DNA from 3 places in the Fusibacter sp. JL298sf-3 genome. Region 1 is predicted to be linked to each of the others. Evidence: a T-box and tRNA genes for the amino acid it is inferred to sense, from the RefSeq annotation. Region 1 holds a T-box; the other regions hold tRNA genes.
The links. A T-box is a leader RNA that pairs with one kind of tRNA and senses whether it is charged. The one in region 1 lies ahead of leuS (leucine--tRNA ligase), so its partner is inferred to be a tRNA-Leu.

Region 1 (5,243 bases):
CCACCGGTTCCCGTGGTGATGCCAAGGCGATAGCCAGCAAGAACTTCGTCGCTGTACGCCGCATCGATTTTATCAAAGTCCTTCACATCGTTTTCAACATATACATCGAGGTAGTCCGACGGCAGCTCTTCTTCGAGGCCCACCGCTCTAACGCCAATGGCAATCATCGCTTCACGTGTAATCGGCTTGGTGTAGTCGGTAAATTCTCTAGCACCAATGAGGTTCAGTTCTTTAGCTTTTTCGATGTACGCTTTAGACCAGCCGCCATCGGTGTTGAGTTCATAGCCTTCAGACCTAAGCGTCATAACGATAAACTCGTCGATGCGCGTGAGGTTCTTCGGTTTAAAACTGCCGTCATCATAGCCTTTGATAATGCCCTTCTCTGTCAGCGCCATGACGTTGGCATATGCCCAGTGGTCATTGGGTAAATCGCTGTACCCCTGTGCCTCCCCAGCGGCAATTCCCGCTCCTATATGTAACACCATCACTGCCCCTAAAATCCAGCCTTTTAATTTCCTCTTCATAAGTTAGTGCTCCTTTTATCAGTATTTCTTTCTATTATACAGATTATTCCATATCTTTACAAGTGCATTCTTCTATAATTTTCCACACTTAAAAAGTACCTCGTATAACGTTTGGGACGCTTTTAGTACACCCAACTGCCTGTTAAGTCTTTGAACTCAAAAGGTTGTCGCACATAAAAACCGCCCCTTCAAAACGAAGAGACGGCTCTATAAAACTAAAAGAAATGCTTAGCCTTTAACCACAATGTTGAAAATTCTACCCGGGACAAAAATCTCTTTCACAATGGTCTTGCCTTCTGTGAACTGCTTAATTTTTTCATCGGCCATCGCCAACTCGTGGGCTTGTTCCTGTGTGGCATCAACAGGGATAGAAATAGTCGCTCTCACTTTCCCGTTGATTTGTACCGCCATCTCAATGACGTCGTCTACTACTTTTGACGCATCGTATACCGGCCACTTTTGTGCGTTGATCATACCGCCGAACTCGAGCAAAGACCACATTTCTTCTGTAACGTGTGGCGCGACGGGATTAAGCAATATCAAAAGTGTTTTCATATCCGCCGCCGTCAAGGTTTCCTGCTTTTTGTAGTCGTTTAATAGACTCATCATGGCAGCAATTGCCGTGTTGAACTTTAAGGTCTCGTAGTCTTCTGAGACTTTCTTAATCGTCTTGTGAATGGCGGTTTCAAGCGAAGGGCTGTATGCGTCGCCTTTGACCACATTCGGCATCAGAGCCCATACTCTGTCGACAAATCGTCGACAGCCCTTTACGCTGTTTTCCGACCACGGGACACTCTTCTCAAAATCTCCGATAAACATTTCATAAAGACGGAGAGTATCAGCACCTAAATCGTTGACGATTTCATCTGGATTGATGACGTTGCCTCTCGATTTCGACATTTTTTCGCCGCCTTCACCGAGAATCATACCGTGAGACGTACGCTTTAAATACGGCTCTTTTGTCGTTACCACACCGATATCGTATAAGAATTTGTGCCAGAATCGAGAGTACAGCAAGTGAAGCGTCGTATGCTCCATGCCGCCGTTGTACCAATCCACAGGCATCCAGTATTCAAGTGCCTCTAAACTCGCCAGCACATCGTTGTTGTACGGGTCGCAATAACGTAAAAAGTACCAGCTCGATCCCGCCCACTGCGGCATGGTGTCCGTTTCTCTATGCGCAGGTCCGCCACAGTGTGGACAAGTGGTCTCAATCCAATCGGTCATCTTGGCCAGTGGCGACTCGCCGTTATCTGTCGGCTCGTAGCTGTCTACCTCGGGAAGGGTCAATGGCAAATCAGACTCTTTAAGCGCTACCCAGCCACAAGTCGGACAGCTGACCAGTGGAATAGGTTCTCCCCAATAACGCTGTCTTGAAAAGACCCAGTCTCTCAACTTAAAGTTGACTTTGCGCTCACCGAGCCCCTTGCTCTCAAGGTAATCAGAGATTTTTTCTTTTGCCTCTGCGACCTTCAAACCGTCGATAAGTGGAGAATTGACGAGAACACCACTTGCGATATCGGTATACGCCTCTTCATCAACACAACCGCCGCCGACAACTTCGATAATCGGCAAATCAAATTTCTTTGCAAACTCCCAGTCTCTCGTATCGTGTGCAGGAACGGCCATAATTGCACCGGTTCCGTAGCTCATTAATACATAGTCGGATATCCAAATGGGGATTTCTTGTCCGGTTAGTGGATTTACCGCTCGAATGCCTTGAATTTCAACACCGGACTTTTCCTTGTTGAGCTCAGTTCTTTCGAAGTCAGACTTTTTCTTAGCCTCTTCGCGATAAGCCATGAGCGCTTCGTAATTTTCTACGCGCTCTTTATAGGCTTCAATAATCGGATGTTCCGGTGATAGCACCATGTAAGTGGCGCCGTAAATCGTGTCTGGGCGCGTTGTAAAGACTCTGAGTTTCTCGCCCACTGTCGTGGTGAAATCAACTTCCATCCCCACGGATTTCCCAATCCAGTTTTTCTGTTGTTGTTTGACGCGCTCAACGTAATCGAGGTCGTCGAGGTCTTCAATTAAACGATCGGCATATTCGGTAATCTTTAGCATCCACTGCGATTTTGCACGCTTGACGACTTCGCCACCACAGCGCTCACAGCAGCCGCCCACCACTTCTTCATTTGCGAGACCGACTTTACAGGACACACACCAGTTGATGTCCATCTCTTTTTTATAGGCGAGGCCCTTTTCAAAGAGTTTGATGAAAATCCACTGCGTCCACTTAAAGTACTTCGGATCGGTGGTGTTGATTTCTCTCGACCAATCAAAAGAAAGTCCCAAAATCTTGAGCTGTTCTTTAAACCGTGCGACATTGTTTTCCGTTACAATGGCCGGGTGAATTTTATTTTTTATTGCGTAGTTTTCCGTCGGTAAACCGAAGGCATCCCACCCCATGGTATAGAGGACGTTGTACCCTTCTAATCGACGTTTTCTCGCTACTATATCCAGTGCCGTATAAGGTCTTGGGTGACCGACGTGAAGCCCTTGCCCTGACGGATAGGGAAACTCCACCAATGGGTAATACTTAGGTTTCGTAAAATCTTGAGCCGCTTTAAACGTCTCTTCTTCTTCCCAAATGCGTTGCCACTTCTTTTCAATTTCGTTTGGATTGTACTCCATATGACCCTCTCCTTTGTTTGAATTTCATGCCTCGGCATCAGCCTCTATGCACCACTTGCACAAAGAACGCCATTTAAACACCCTTTGCGCGCACCGTGCAAAAAATGGGTACAAAAAAGGACCTTTCGCTAGAGACGAAAGATCCGCGGTACCACTCTAATTGATTGCCAGGCAATCCTCTTAAGGCGTATAACGGCGCCAACCGCTGCATGCTACTCCGTTCACTTGCAGAGCTCTGAGACGAGTTCAATCGTTAAGTCTACCGTTTCACACCTTCCAACGGCTCTCTTTAGAACATTTCGATTTACTACTTCTCATCATTGCTCACTATGACTTTATAGCATTATAATACAGTTCCAAACATTTTTCAACCACTATCTGAGGTGCCGCCTCATTAGTCGCATCTCAAAACGCCCCTGCAGGACTGTGTCGAGAAATTTTAACGTTGCGATGTTACGACGTAGATGAGCAGTTTTTTTATTGTGAACGATACAGTACACTAGAGCGGTGCATACTTGGAAACAAACTTCAGTACATCCTCACTGGATAATTTTGAGGCATCGAGCAAAACCACTTCGTTTTCACCCGTCCCCATAAACGTCACGGGATCGATTTCTTCGTATGTCTCGTCGACGTTATTAATAATACAGACCTTTGTTTGAGCGCTTCCACCCCGATAAGGTATCAGTTCATACCCCATAGTCCCCAGTTGTCTTTCAAGCTCCCCAAGTCCCGTTTGAATGGTAATTTTCATTTCCAAAGCCTCCTCTCTTGATACAGTTGTTATAAGATATGTACCCGAAAACGCTCACATCTATCATCTGCTTTGTGTTATAATAGTTTCAATCTAAACACAATAGGAGTATTCATGAGTAAAACACTTTGGAAACCCGGGACAATGGTCTATCCCGTTCCCGCTACCCTCGTTACTTGCGGCACACTGGATGCCCCCAATATTATAACCATTGCATGGACGGGCACACTCTGTACCAATCCCGCTATGACTTATATATCGGTAAGAAAAGAACGCTACTCGTACGATCTGATACAAGCCACAGGCAAGTTTGCCATTAACCTCTCCACTAAGAGACTTTTAAAAGCCGCCGATTACTGCGGGGTTAAATCCGGACGCGATGTCGACAAATTTAAAGAGATGCAGCTGACAGCACTTAAAGGTTTAGCACTCGACGTCCCCATTATCGCTGAATCACCACTCAGTATAGAGTGTGAGGTCACAGAAGTTAAACCACTCGGCTCTCACGACATGTTTTTTGCAAAAGTTGCAGGCGTCACGATAGAAGAGCGTCTAATGGATGCCACGGGAAAATTTCGCCTTGAAGATTCTGAACTCATCGCGTACAGCCACGGCGCCTATTACGAACTCGGCAAACAACTGGGTACTTTTGGTTACTCTGTGCGCAAGCGCAAAAAGAAAAATAAGAAAAAAAAGCCCTATAGAGGCTCACATCCTAACAGGAGGCCATAATTATGTTCAGTCGATTTGAACTGTTTATCGACGTATTGGCGGACTCGACAGATTTCAGCACAATAACCGATATCATTGCACGATACAATCATCTTTGTTCTCCTGTTTTTCGCAAAATTGCGGATTGGGACTACCCACCGTGTAAGTACGATTTGCTTGTGGTAGACGCCAAGCACCTTCCACTTGGGGACGAACGGCTGTTACTAATTCTGACTTACTACGAAAACGTCGTCGTCATAAATACCACCACTGATGCCGCCTACTACGACTATCTCTACAACCACGGCATTACCCACTGGCTAAAAGTCGGCTACACCGCCCTCGATTGGCTCGCTTTTTTTCAAAACTTTGTGAAAAGCAAAAAAATGGCAACGGAAAAGGACATTTTAGACAAGCTGATTCACAGCGCTGAAAACTCCGTCGTCATTACCGACAAATCCGGCAATATTGAATACGCCAACCCCTACTTTGAAAAACTCTCGGGATTTCGTCGAGAAGAACTCATAACGCGCTCTCCAAATGTAATCAAGAGTGGGTTTCACGACGATGCCTTTTATAAAAATCTGTGGCAGAAAATCACCAACAAGGAGGTATGG
Region 2 (5,243 bases), 1.2 Mb from region 1:
TTAAAGGACATTGACGACATAACCGTAGATGAGCAGCGCGTTATGCACAGTGCGACACATGAAGAAATCATCTCGGGACGTACGACAGATGTGTATTTCCTGAGAACTTTGGATATATTGAGTGAGCTCGAGCTCGCTGATGCACAAGTTGTCGCTGAAATATTTCCGAGAAAACCCGGGGTATTGGCGGGAATGGATGAATGTTTGAATTTGTTAAAGGGCAAAAATCTCAAAGTTTGGGCGCTTGAAGAAGGGGAAACTTTTGAAAAAAAAGATACTGTCTTGCGAATAGAGGGCGCTTATAAGGATTTTGCAATATTTGAAACGACGCTGTTGGGGATGCTCGCCAGTGCTTCGGGATGGGCAACTGCATCTCGTCGTGTGAAAGAAGCTTGCGGGGACAAGTTCTTCTTGTGCTTTGGCGCCAGACATGTGCACCCGGCAGTAGCGCCTGTAATGGAGCGGGCTGCTGTTGTAGGTGGCGCCGGTGGTGCCAGCTGTATCTTAGCGGCCAAATTAAGTGGCATTGAGCCCTCTGGAACGGTACCGCATTCTGCAATGCTCATTGGAGGCGACACGTTGCGCGTAGCGGAAGTGTACGATCGCATTGCCGACCCGGCGCACAATCGAATCGTCTTGGTGGATACGTACAAAGATGAAGTGGAAGAGGCTATTAGAGTGGCTGAAGCGTTAAATGGTAAACTCTATGGCATTCGCTTAGATACGCCAAGTGAGAGAGGTGGCGTGTCGGAAGGGCTTGTCAAGGAAATGCGTGCTAAGCTGGATTTGGCGGGATTTGAAGCGGTTAAAATATTCGTTTCAGGTGGTTTAACACCTGAGCGCATTGAATTGTTAAGTGTGGCCGGTGCTGACGCCTTTGGTGTCGGTAGCTATATTTCAGCAGCATCGCCGATTGATATGACAATGGATGTCAAAGTGGTAAATGGTAAGCCTGTAGCCAAACGCGGCAGGATACCGGGGGTTGTAGAAAATCCTAAGTTAAAACCGATTGACGTGTAAGCGGCGTTGATTTTAAACTAAAGCGTGAGCAATCACGCTTTTTTAAGTGGTCTAGGAGGAGAGCGCGTGGGCAAATTAAACTATTTGGTTTCGAGAATTTTTCGAATGAATTACAAACAGTTTTTTAGTAAAATTGATGACATGCATCGTGTGTCGGGAAAGTCTAGAGGAAGGCTTTTTTTGGATGTGGTTTGGTGCGGTGTTAGGTACTCTGCAGGGTATATGGACTACGCTTTGTTTGAGTTTTATCTTTTAGACAGCGCCAAACGCAAGACCTATCTCACACGTGGCCAGAACAACGCGTTGGTAAAGAAGATCAATCATGCGGAAGACGCGCGCGTTTTTACAAAAAAAGCCCGTTTCTTAGAAGCCTTTAGGCCTTTTATCGGTAGAGAATGGCTTGATTTTACTGCGGTGGACGCGGAACAATTTAACCGGTGGTTGGTGAACAAAGACGCTATTTTTGTAAAACCCATGAGCGGTTGCGGCGGCAGCGGCGTTGCGCTTTTAAAAGACGAGGCGCTGAGAGTACCAGACCTCTATACGCGTTTAAAAAAAGACGGTGTAGGCGTGGTGGAAACACCTCTCGTTCAGCACGACGGGATGAGCGCGTTAAACGCGTCTTCTATAAACACCCTTAGGATTGCCACAATGGTGGGCGACGACGGGCGTGTAGAAGTGTTGTATACTTTCGTTCGCATGGGGAGAGGTGCGGCGGTAGATAACTTTAACGCAGGGGGGATGACAGCCAAAGTCGATTCAATTACCGGTCAAGTGATCACCGATGCGGTGGATAAAAGTGGACAACTCTATGCGCACCATCCTGTAACAGGGGTTGCCCTTAAAGGGTTTCAAATTCCGCTTTGGCAAGAAGCTGTAGCGCTGGCGAAGACCGCGGCGCTACAGTTTCCCCGAGTACGCTATGTGGGATGGGATGTGGCGGTAACCCCATCTGGGCCGGCGCTTGTGGAAGGCAATGAATACCCTGGGCACGACCTCCCTCAAATGTCAATTTTTTTGACTGACAACGTGGGGCTGTTACCGATGTTTAAAAAGTATCTGTAGGACGTTCTGCACACCTGAGCGGTTCTCAAAAGTATAAATTTCCGGCAGAAGTGTGTGGCTGCCGGGTTTTTATGCGCTATAAACACAATAAAAAAGCCATCTACGAGAGTCGAATCTCATAAATGACTTTTATTGGTGCAGATGATGGGACTTGAACCCATACGAGCCTAAGCTCACTACCCCCTCAAGATAGCGTGTCTGCCATTCCACCACATCTGCGTGTATGTCTTGGTGCCTTGCGACTTTTTTATTATATTAGTATTAGGAATAAAAGTCAACAGTTTTTTTTAAAAAAGCCAAACTTTTTTATAACATCGCCAAGACGACGCACTTTGAGTCGTGAAAAACAACTGTCAAACGTAGGCGTTATTGAGCACGCTACTCATCTTCGTCTAGACGCCGTTCTATTTTTTCTTGTTTTCTCATGTTGGCAAGGTATACGAGTTTCAGTACGATAAAGGCCATCAGCGTAGCGCTTATAAAGGTTATTCCCGCTACTAAGAAGGTGTTGAGGCCAATGGGGAGAGGGGTGGCGTCGTTGTACTTTGCGTAGTTGAGAACCGTATTGATAACGGCAACAGTAAGACCACAGACGAGGCTGTTGGTCTTGTCCTCTTTTTTTAGTGGCGAAGAGCGTGTTACCACTTAAAAGGTTGCGAAACACAATGTAGAGTGATGAGGCGACAAACAGAACGACTTCTACTGCATATTGCGCGAAGGAAGCACTAAATAAGTATTGCTGAACCAAAACAGAAATGAGCAATCCGATCCAAACGATGTTAAAAGCGTCGCTTCCGATTTTTCTTTTTTGTGCCAATACCCGTTCATCTTGTTGTACACGTTTTTTTATAGTGATTCCTCCCAAAATAAATCGTTTAGTGTTTTACCAAGTGCCCTGCATATTGCTATGCATAAATTTAGAGTCGGGTTGTAATCGCCGGATTCTATTAAACCAATTGTCTGTCGAGTGACACCGACGGCTTTCGCCAAGTCATTTTGCTTCATATCGCATTCTATTCGAGCGATTTTCATTCGCTTATTTTTCATGTATGACCTCCTTATAGTGCATGGTATAATAAATAGATTGCATTATGTCAGATATATATTGCATTTATCTCGAAAAAAGTACAGCCTTCTCAAGAGGGCTGTTGTAAATGATAGCCTGCATATCCGGTTGCTAAATAAAAAAATCATGCTTGGGCTCAAAAGCTCAAACATGATTTCTATTGGTGCAGATGATGGGACTTGAACCCATACGAGCCTAAGCTCACTACCCCCTCAAGATAGCGTGTCTGCCATTCCACCACATCTGCAAATGTGTTCGGCGCGTCTTGCGACTTTTTTATTATATTAACATTGGCATTGAAAGTCAATAGTTTTTTTGAAAAAAGAAAGATTTATTTCTCAAGTGTGTTTTGTCAGTAGGTAAATGGGGAATAAAAACAAGAAGAGCGGCCTACAATTCAGCTAAAATTAGGAGGGATTCTATTGGGAAAAAAAGTTTTAGTCGTCGATGACGCAATGTTTATGCGGAAGATGATCAGCGACATTCTAACAAAAGCCGGATACGAAGTCGTCGCTGAAGCGAGTAATGGCGACGAAGCCTTTGCTAAATATAAAGAGCATCAACCCGATTTGGTGACGATGGACATCACCATGCCGGATGTTAACGGCATAGAGGGGGTAAAGAAAATCGTAGCGGCTTATCCGGAAGCAAAGGTCTTGATGTGCAGCGCTATGGGGCAGGAAACGATGGTTATCGAGTCGGTAAAGGCCGGTGCCAAGGGGTTTCTGGTTAAGCCTTTTGTCGCTGAAAAAGTGTTGTCAGAAGTTGAAAAATTATTAGGTTAGTGAAAAAAACCGCTTTGTTGCGATGCAATATGGCGGTTTTAACGCGTTTGAATACACGCAATAGTTCGAATAAAAAAACTTTGTCGATATTGACATGGAATTAACAGTTTGCCTGGTATGATTTGGCAAACTTTTTAACCGTTGATTATGAAAAAAATAGAAAAGTATAGGTACTTTCCTGTTCTTTTGATTACAAAAGTATTATAATATAGGGAGCATTAGACGGAGCACGCCCACTTCAGCTGTCGATGAACTGTGCGTTTTTTTCATTGCATTCACTGTTAAAAAATTAACCAGTGGAGTATTAGAATCATTGGAATTTCAATGATTGTTAATTGACCTCACTCTTTTATTGTAGTAAAATGTTAGTTGGAGTGAGTGAAATTGTATACAGTATCCTAATGCAAAACCTAAACGATGCCCGTCTGGACACGTATGTGAAAGGCTTGGCAATTTTTTAGGTGACGACAATTTCTTTTAATGGCTAAAATCTAATAAAGGGGTGAGTATATGGGACTTCTAACTTTTAATGGCGGTATTCATCCACCACATGCTAAAAAATATACAGAGCATTTGGCAATCGAAAACTACTTGAATCCTCAAGTCGTTGAGATTCCACTGAGACAGCATATTGGTGCGCCATGTGAACCCATAGTTAAGAAGGGTGACGCTGTAAAGGTAGGACAGCGCATCGGATCCAGTGAGTCGTATGTTTCGGCTCATGTACACAGTTCGGTTTCTGGTGTTGTAAAAGATGTGAGACGACAATTTACAGCATACGGTAACGACATTTGTGTCATCATTGAAAACGACGGAGAAGAGACACCACACGAGAGTGTCGTGCCGAAGCCGGACTACAAAACGTTGTCGGGCCAAGCCATCGTCGATATTATCAAAGAAGCGGGGATTATCGGTATGGGGGGTGCGGGCTTCCCAACACATGTCAAATTGTCTCCGCCAAAAGAAAAACCTATTGACACCATTGTTCTCAATGGTGCGGAATGCGAGCCGTATTTGACCTGTGACCATCGTCTAATGCTTGAAGACAGTGCTTCCATTGTACATGGGCTTCAAATACTTATGCACGCATTGGCGGTGAAAAAAGCGTTTATCGGGATTGAAAACAACAAACCAGATGCGCTTGAAAAAATGACTTCTGCCGCAAAGGGAACGGGCATCGAAGTCGTGGCACTTAAAACCAAATACCCTCAAGGGGCTGAAAAGCAGTTGATTTATGCGTGTACTAAAAAAGAAGTGCCTTCAGGCGGCCTGCCGATGGATGTCGGCGTGGTGGTCAACAATGTGGC
Region 3 (5,243 bases), 1.2 Mb from region 1:
CCTCAAACCCTTGAAACTCTACGCGCGGTAATTTAAGAATATCGAGCAACTCCTTCACAATCGGCATTTGCATTGCCAGTTCGTCTGGCATCCCTTTACGCGTCCCCTTATAAGCCTCATACGTTTGATGTCTAAACGTGGGGCCTTTCAAATCAAATGCCACACAAAAATGACTGGGCTCAAAGCGTTCTTGTAGATTGAGAACCATCGACATCAGGCCGTGAACACCGCCTGTATAAACCCCTTTAGAGTTTTTCAATTCACGCATGGCAAAATAAGCTCTATTTATTAAACTGTTACCGTCTACGATAACGATTGTCTTGTTGTCCATCTAAATTCTCCCTTCTCTTCACTCTCTTTAAATTATAGCATAACTACAGCGTATTTACACGAGTTCACGAGTGGGCGGTACCGATGGCTCAAGTTTTTTACACAATGCAAAAGGTGCAGACCAACGCCTACACCTTTACGGGGTTTCCTATTTAACTTTTTTTCTTTTCCAAACAACTACACTCCCGCCGACGACAATGAGTACAGGAAGCCAAATAGGAAAATACGCGACTACGGCGATGATAAACTCTTCGAAGAGGCTTTTAATGCCATTAATCGTCTGATAAAGCCCTTTTGTGGCTTTTTTCCAAATGTTGTCGTCAATCGGGTTGATACGCGGTTCCAGCGATTTGACTTCTTGAACTTGAAGGTGGATTGTCGTCATGTCCACCAACGTTTCCCAATTCTTCATTTGAACTTCGTAACCGTTAATTTGGCTGCGTATACGCGTCAACTCGTTCTCAATGGTCAAGACATCTTCTACGGATACCGCCTCTTTCAAGAGTTCACGCAATCGGGTCTCCGTGATTTTAAGGTTCTCAATCAACCCCGCCGTGTCTCGATACTGCTTGGTAATGTCATTGGCACTGACATTTTCGTAGTCGACACGCCCAAGACTCTTAACGAGTTCTAGTATGACATCGTAGCTTTCTACCGGTACACGCAACTGCATCTCACCGTGTTTGAGCTCATAAGCATCAAACTTCGTACGCCACGTCTCTTCGTTTTCCACATAGCCGCCTAACTCGTCGACTTTCTCCACTAGAGACCACTTGACACCATCGTAATCTTCAACTTCAAGGCCAATTGAGGCATTTCGAATAATCATGCGCTCTGTCCTATACAGGTACGCCGCATCTCGTGTCGAAGTCGACACCGGCGCTTCTTCCGCCACTACATTGGCAACAGTCGCACCTTCTGCATCGGCAGTGATATCACCATAGTCGGCATCTTCACCTTTGTCCTCACCCATGGTCAAAGTTTCTTTCATCATCTCCCGTGGCGCCCTATCACTTTCCTCGTAAGCCATATCCAAATCGCTTACAGGTAGGCCACCTTTAAAAACAAAGGCAAATCCAATGACCGCAAATGTTGCAACACCGACCAAAACCCTTCGGTCTGTTAAAAATCGCTTTAGTTTATGCCACACCGTCTCTTCTTGTACGACGGCATTGGCCAAATCGGAACTGGCGACGCGCAATAAATTAAAGTGCAGTTCTTCCTCAAAACCTACAGGAAGGGCTTTCATCGGCATCTCCTCCATCGTACTCTTCATAAATTTTAATTCTTCAAACTCGACAGTACACGCTTCACAGGAAGCGAGATGACTTTCGAGTCGCTTAAGCTCTCGTTCGCTTATTTCGCCATCTATATAGGCATTCATAAGCAACATGGATTCTGTACACTTCATATCGGTTCCCCCTTTCTAAATATCGGACAGTTGCAAACTCAATTGCGCTTTTAAACTCTGTCGACTTCGGTTGAGTCTCGAGCGCACTGTTCCTATAGGGATTTCAAGTATCTCTCCGATTTCTTGATACGAATAACCCATGATATCTTTCAATACAACTACTATTTTAGCGTCTTCCGACAATGTATCCAGTGCACTTTGTATTTCATTTCTGAGTTCCAATTGTTCGTAGACGATAACGGGATTGACACTGTGATTTTTATCTTCAATAACATCGCCGACTCTGCTGTTTTCCCCAATTTCTGCATCCAGCGATATGGCAGAAGCTTGTCTCTTTCTGAGTTCATCTTTACAGGCATTGATTACAATTCTGTAAAGCCATGTTGAAAAGTTGGATTCTTGCTTAAACGTTTTTATATGTTTGTAAGCTTTTATCAACGCTTCTTGAGCCATGTCCTTAGCATCTTCTTCGTTGCCCATCATACGATACGCGATGTTGTAGACATAGCGATTGTACTGCTCGATCAGTTTCTCGAAACTGGCCACATCTCCGCTAATGCTCTCAGCAATGAGCTTAGATTCCATAAGCGCTCCCCTTTCTCCTATTTACACCGAATAGGTGTTTAGTAATTAGACGTAATGTCCCGTGAATTAGTTCCATTATCGCATATTTTCAAAATACATGCACCTTTTTTGATAAAACCTCTTGTCAAAGTATTAAGTCTATGATAATATAAGGGAGTGCCAAGCCGAAGTGGTGGAACTGGCAGACGCGCTGGACTCAAAATCCAGAGCTCTTCGGAGCGTGCGGGTTCGATTCCCGCCTTCGGCACCAAGCTAAACGGACAAGTTTTCTTAAGAAAACCTGTCCGTTTTTTATTTGACAACAAGATTTGAGCCAAAAGGCTTACCGCGACTATTCAACGCGGAAAGCCGTCAGCGAAAAGCGGTTCGTGATGCCGAAGGCATTACGCATGTTGTTTGCGTTCTCAGTGCATCAAATGCCGATGAGCAATAACCACTTTTCTCAAAAGAAACAAACCACCCTGTCCACAGGTGGTTTATCCTCTTTACCTCACAACCGTTTCGCAGTTGCCCTTTCTACCCAACTCTCCTTAACCCCCTCCTTCTAACATGTCTTTAAACGTTTCAAACTCAAGCGGCTTAGATCGATAATACCCTTGGTACCCTTGACAGCCTAGCGCTTTGACAAACCCATACTGCGCCTCTGTTTCAATCCCTTCCACAATAATAGAAACGCCGATTTCCGAAACCATCCTCGTAATGGCTTTTAATATTTTGCCGTCGTCTTCGTCTGGATAGTCCTTGATAAACATGCGATCGATTTTAAACTCGTCTGCATTAAGTGCTTTTAAATAGCCCAGTGATGAGTACCCAGTGCCGAAGTCGTCAATGGCAATCTCTATCCCCGCATCTTTTAACCGTGCAATAACCCCATTGGCAATCTCGAGATTCCGCACCAATGTCGTCTCCGTTATCTCAAAGCAATAGCTGATATTTTCAATTGGGTTCTCCACTATTAAGCGCATGAGGTACTCGACGACTTCGTCGTTGACAAATTCCTTTCCGGACAAGTTGATCGATAGGCGCAGTGGTTTTGTTAACGCCATCTTAGAGAAATCCGTCAGCACGCGCTTGACAACAAACTTCCCCAGCTTCAGGATGTCATCCGTCTCTTCTAAAACGCTGACAAAGCGTCCTGGTGGTACGTCGCCTATGTCTTTATTGCGCCACCGTACCAAAGCTTCGACACCAAACACCTCGTCAGTTTCAAAGTCAATTTGCGGTTGATAGAGGACATAGAACTCGTTGTCTAAGAAAGCGTGTTTCAATTTACCCCTTATGAGGTTCAACTCGCGAACAAACTGTTTGTGTCTCGGTTCGTAGATCAAATATTTAGACGTATGGAGTTTTTCAAGCGCCTCCAAAGCAATCATCGAATTTTCAACCACTGTCTTGGATGTATCACCCGTCATTTTAAAGGCCAATCCCGAAATATATTCGAGATCGATACTCGTTAGCGACATTAATATAACCGCTTTCTTCAGCAAATAATCTATTTCTTTAACGATCCGTTCTGTTAAAGACATTTCATAAAGATGCCCTTCGTCCTGCTTGATATAAGTATCACTGTACGGCGAAGCCAACAACAACAAATCCGGCTGAGGCATTGCTATTATTTTTAGAACTGGGTCCGTAACAACCTCATTGACGCAAACATCGACAAACTTCCCCTGTAACGACTGACTGGCACCTAAAACGTGTTTGAGCTTTCCCGTTAACTGCACAGCGACGACAAAGTAATTTTCAGAAGCCACAGCATCGTCAACCCCTCTGGACACAATCGTCATCTCGGAATCAGACAGTTGCTTTATGCTGTCCAGCACATAGCGCGGAGCGATGGTTTCAACGGGATTTGAATAAATACCTATATAATATACCACTCTGTTCTTCTTATCGCGTACCGCTTTAATCAATAGATGTTTACAGATTAAGTACCCCGATTTAGAGCGATTCCAAACATTCCCTTCCCAAAGGGTATCTTGCAACCCAGTCTCTTCATTGGTATCAATTTTACCGTCGAACAATTCGCGGATGTCCTGCTTTGAACGCGTTAAATTATCGTACCCAAAAATATCCTCAAAAACACGATTGCTAAAGACCACTTCTTTTCTATCGTTTACGATGACAATGCCATCGTGCGTATTGTTTGAAATATACGTCGACGTCAAAAGCATGAGATTTTTAGCGGCGCGTTTTTTCATAAATTCCGCAAAACCAACAGCCAGAACCAAGGCGATAAACGACAGGGCAACGCGTATGCCCCCTTTGTTATCGAGAATCGGGTGCCCGTGGACGATGTCTTTTTTCAGTTGAAAGGCACTGATAAAATACCACCTGTAACCATCTCCCTCAAAGATGTAGTTTTCATTGTGACTTTCATCTAAACGCCGATAATAGTAATAAGCACCCTCGCTCTCAAAGTAGCCAAAAGCCTCATTTTCCAAGCTTTTTTCAAGTGCTTCATCGAGTATATGGCGCATTACACCTGACGTGCCGCTCTCCATATTCAGTTTGATGTACGCCGAGTCGTTTAAACGCGTGAGCGACCAATAATTGTTTAAATCGAGCAGGCCAATTTCTATAGAACTCACACCGGTCTTCTCTAGTTCCTGTATAACACTCAAGAAATCGACGCCGTCGTAGTTCAAAACCAGCATCCCCGAAAAGTCACCCGACTGATTGTACACTTTTACCGAAAATCGAATGGTCGGTTCAAAAGGCTCGACAATTTGTCCATTTTCAATATTCAAGTTAAAGTCCGAAATATACATTTGATCCGGCGTCAGGGCCAAAGCAGTGATAAAGTAATTGCGCTCCGACTTATCCTGTAACGCCTCTTCATCCACGACCGTTATGACATCGCCCTTTCGATTGATACGTGCCAGTTCAAACCCATTGGGACAAATCAACCTAATTT

Region 2: it encodes a tRNA-Leu, which carries the amino acid that the T-box ahead of leuS (leucine--tRNA ligase) is inferred to sense. The anticodon was not compared.
Region 3: it encodes a tRNA-Leu, which carries the amino acid that the T-box ahead of leuS (leucine--tRNA ligase) is inferred to sense. The anticodon was not compared.

The regions. Positions count from the first base shown of each region.
Region 1 is NZ_CM132608.1:1,349,568-1,354,810, forward strand. Features, by position in the region: gene ACR6HW_RS06645 (S-layer homology domain-containing protein) at 1-524, opposite strand, end outside; gene leuS (leucine--tRNA ligase) at 753-3,161, opposite strand; T-box leader at 3,289-3,491, opposite strand; gene ACR6HW_RS06655 (YkuS family protein) at 3,661-3,915, opposite strand; gene ACR6HW_RS06660 (flavin reductase family protein) at 4,030-4,647, shown strand; gene ACR6HW_RS06665 (SpoIIE family protein phosphatase) at 4,650-5,243, shown strand, end outside.
Region 2 is NZ_CM132608.1:150,603-155,845, forward strand. Features, by position in the region: gene ACR6HW_RS00695 (nicotinate phosphoribosyltransferase) at 1-1,020, shown strand, start outside; gene ACR6HW_RS00700 (sugar-transfer associated ATP-grasp domain-containing protein) at 1,087-2,085, shown strand; tRNA gene ACR6HW_RS00705 (tRNA-Leu) at 2,219-2,304, opposite strand; partial or broken gene ACR6HW_RS00710 (DUF6773 family protein) at 2,464-2,950, opposite strand; gene ACR6HW_RS00715 (helix-turn-helix transcriptional regulator) at 2,932-3,132, opposite strand; tRNA gene ACR6HW_RS00720 (tRNA-Leu) at 3,313-3,398, opposite strand; gene ACR6HW_RS00725 (response regulator) at 3,574-3,936, shown strand; gene rsxC (electron transport complex subunit RsxC) at 4,447-5,243, shown strand, end outside.
Region 3 is NZ_CM132608.1:142,362-147,604, reverse strand. Features, by position in the region: gene polA (DNA polymerase I) at 1-331, opposite strand, end outside; gene ACR6HW_RS00680 (DUF4349 domain-containing protein) at 479-1,741, opposite strand; gene ACR6HW_RS00675 (RNA polymerase sigma factor) at 1,757-2,326, opposite strand; tRNA gene ACR6HW_RS00670 (tRNA-Leu) at 2,490-2,576, shown strand; gene ACR6HW_RS00665 (EAL domain-containing protein) at 2,857-5,243, opposite strand, start outside.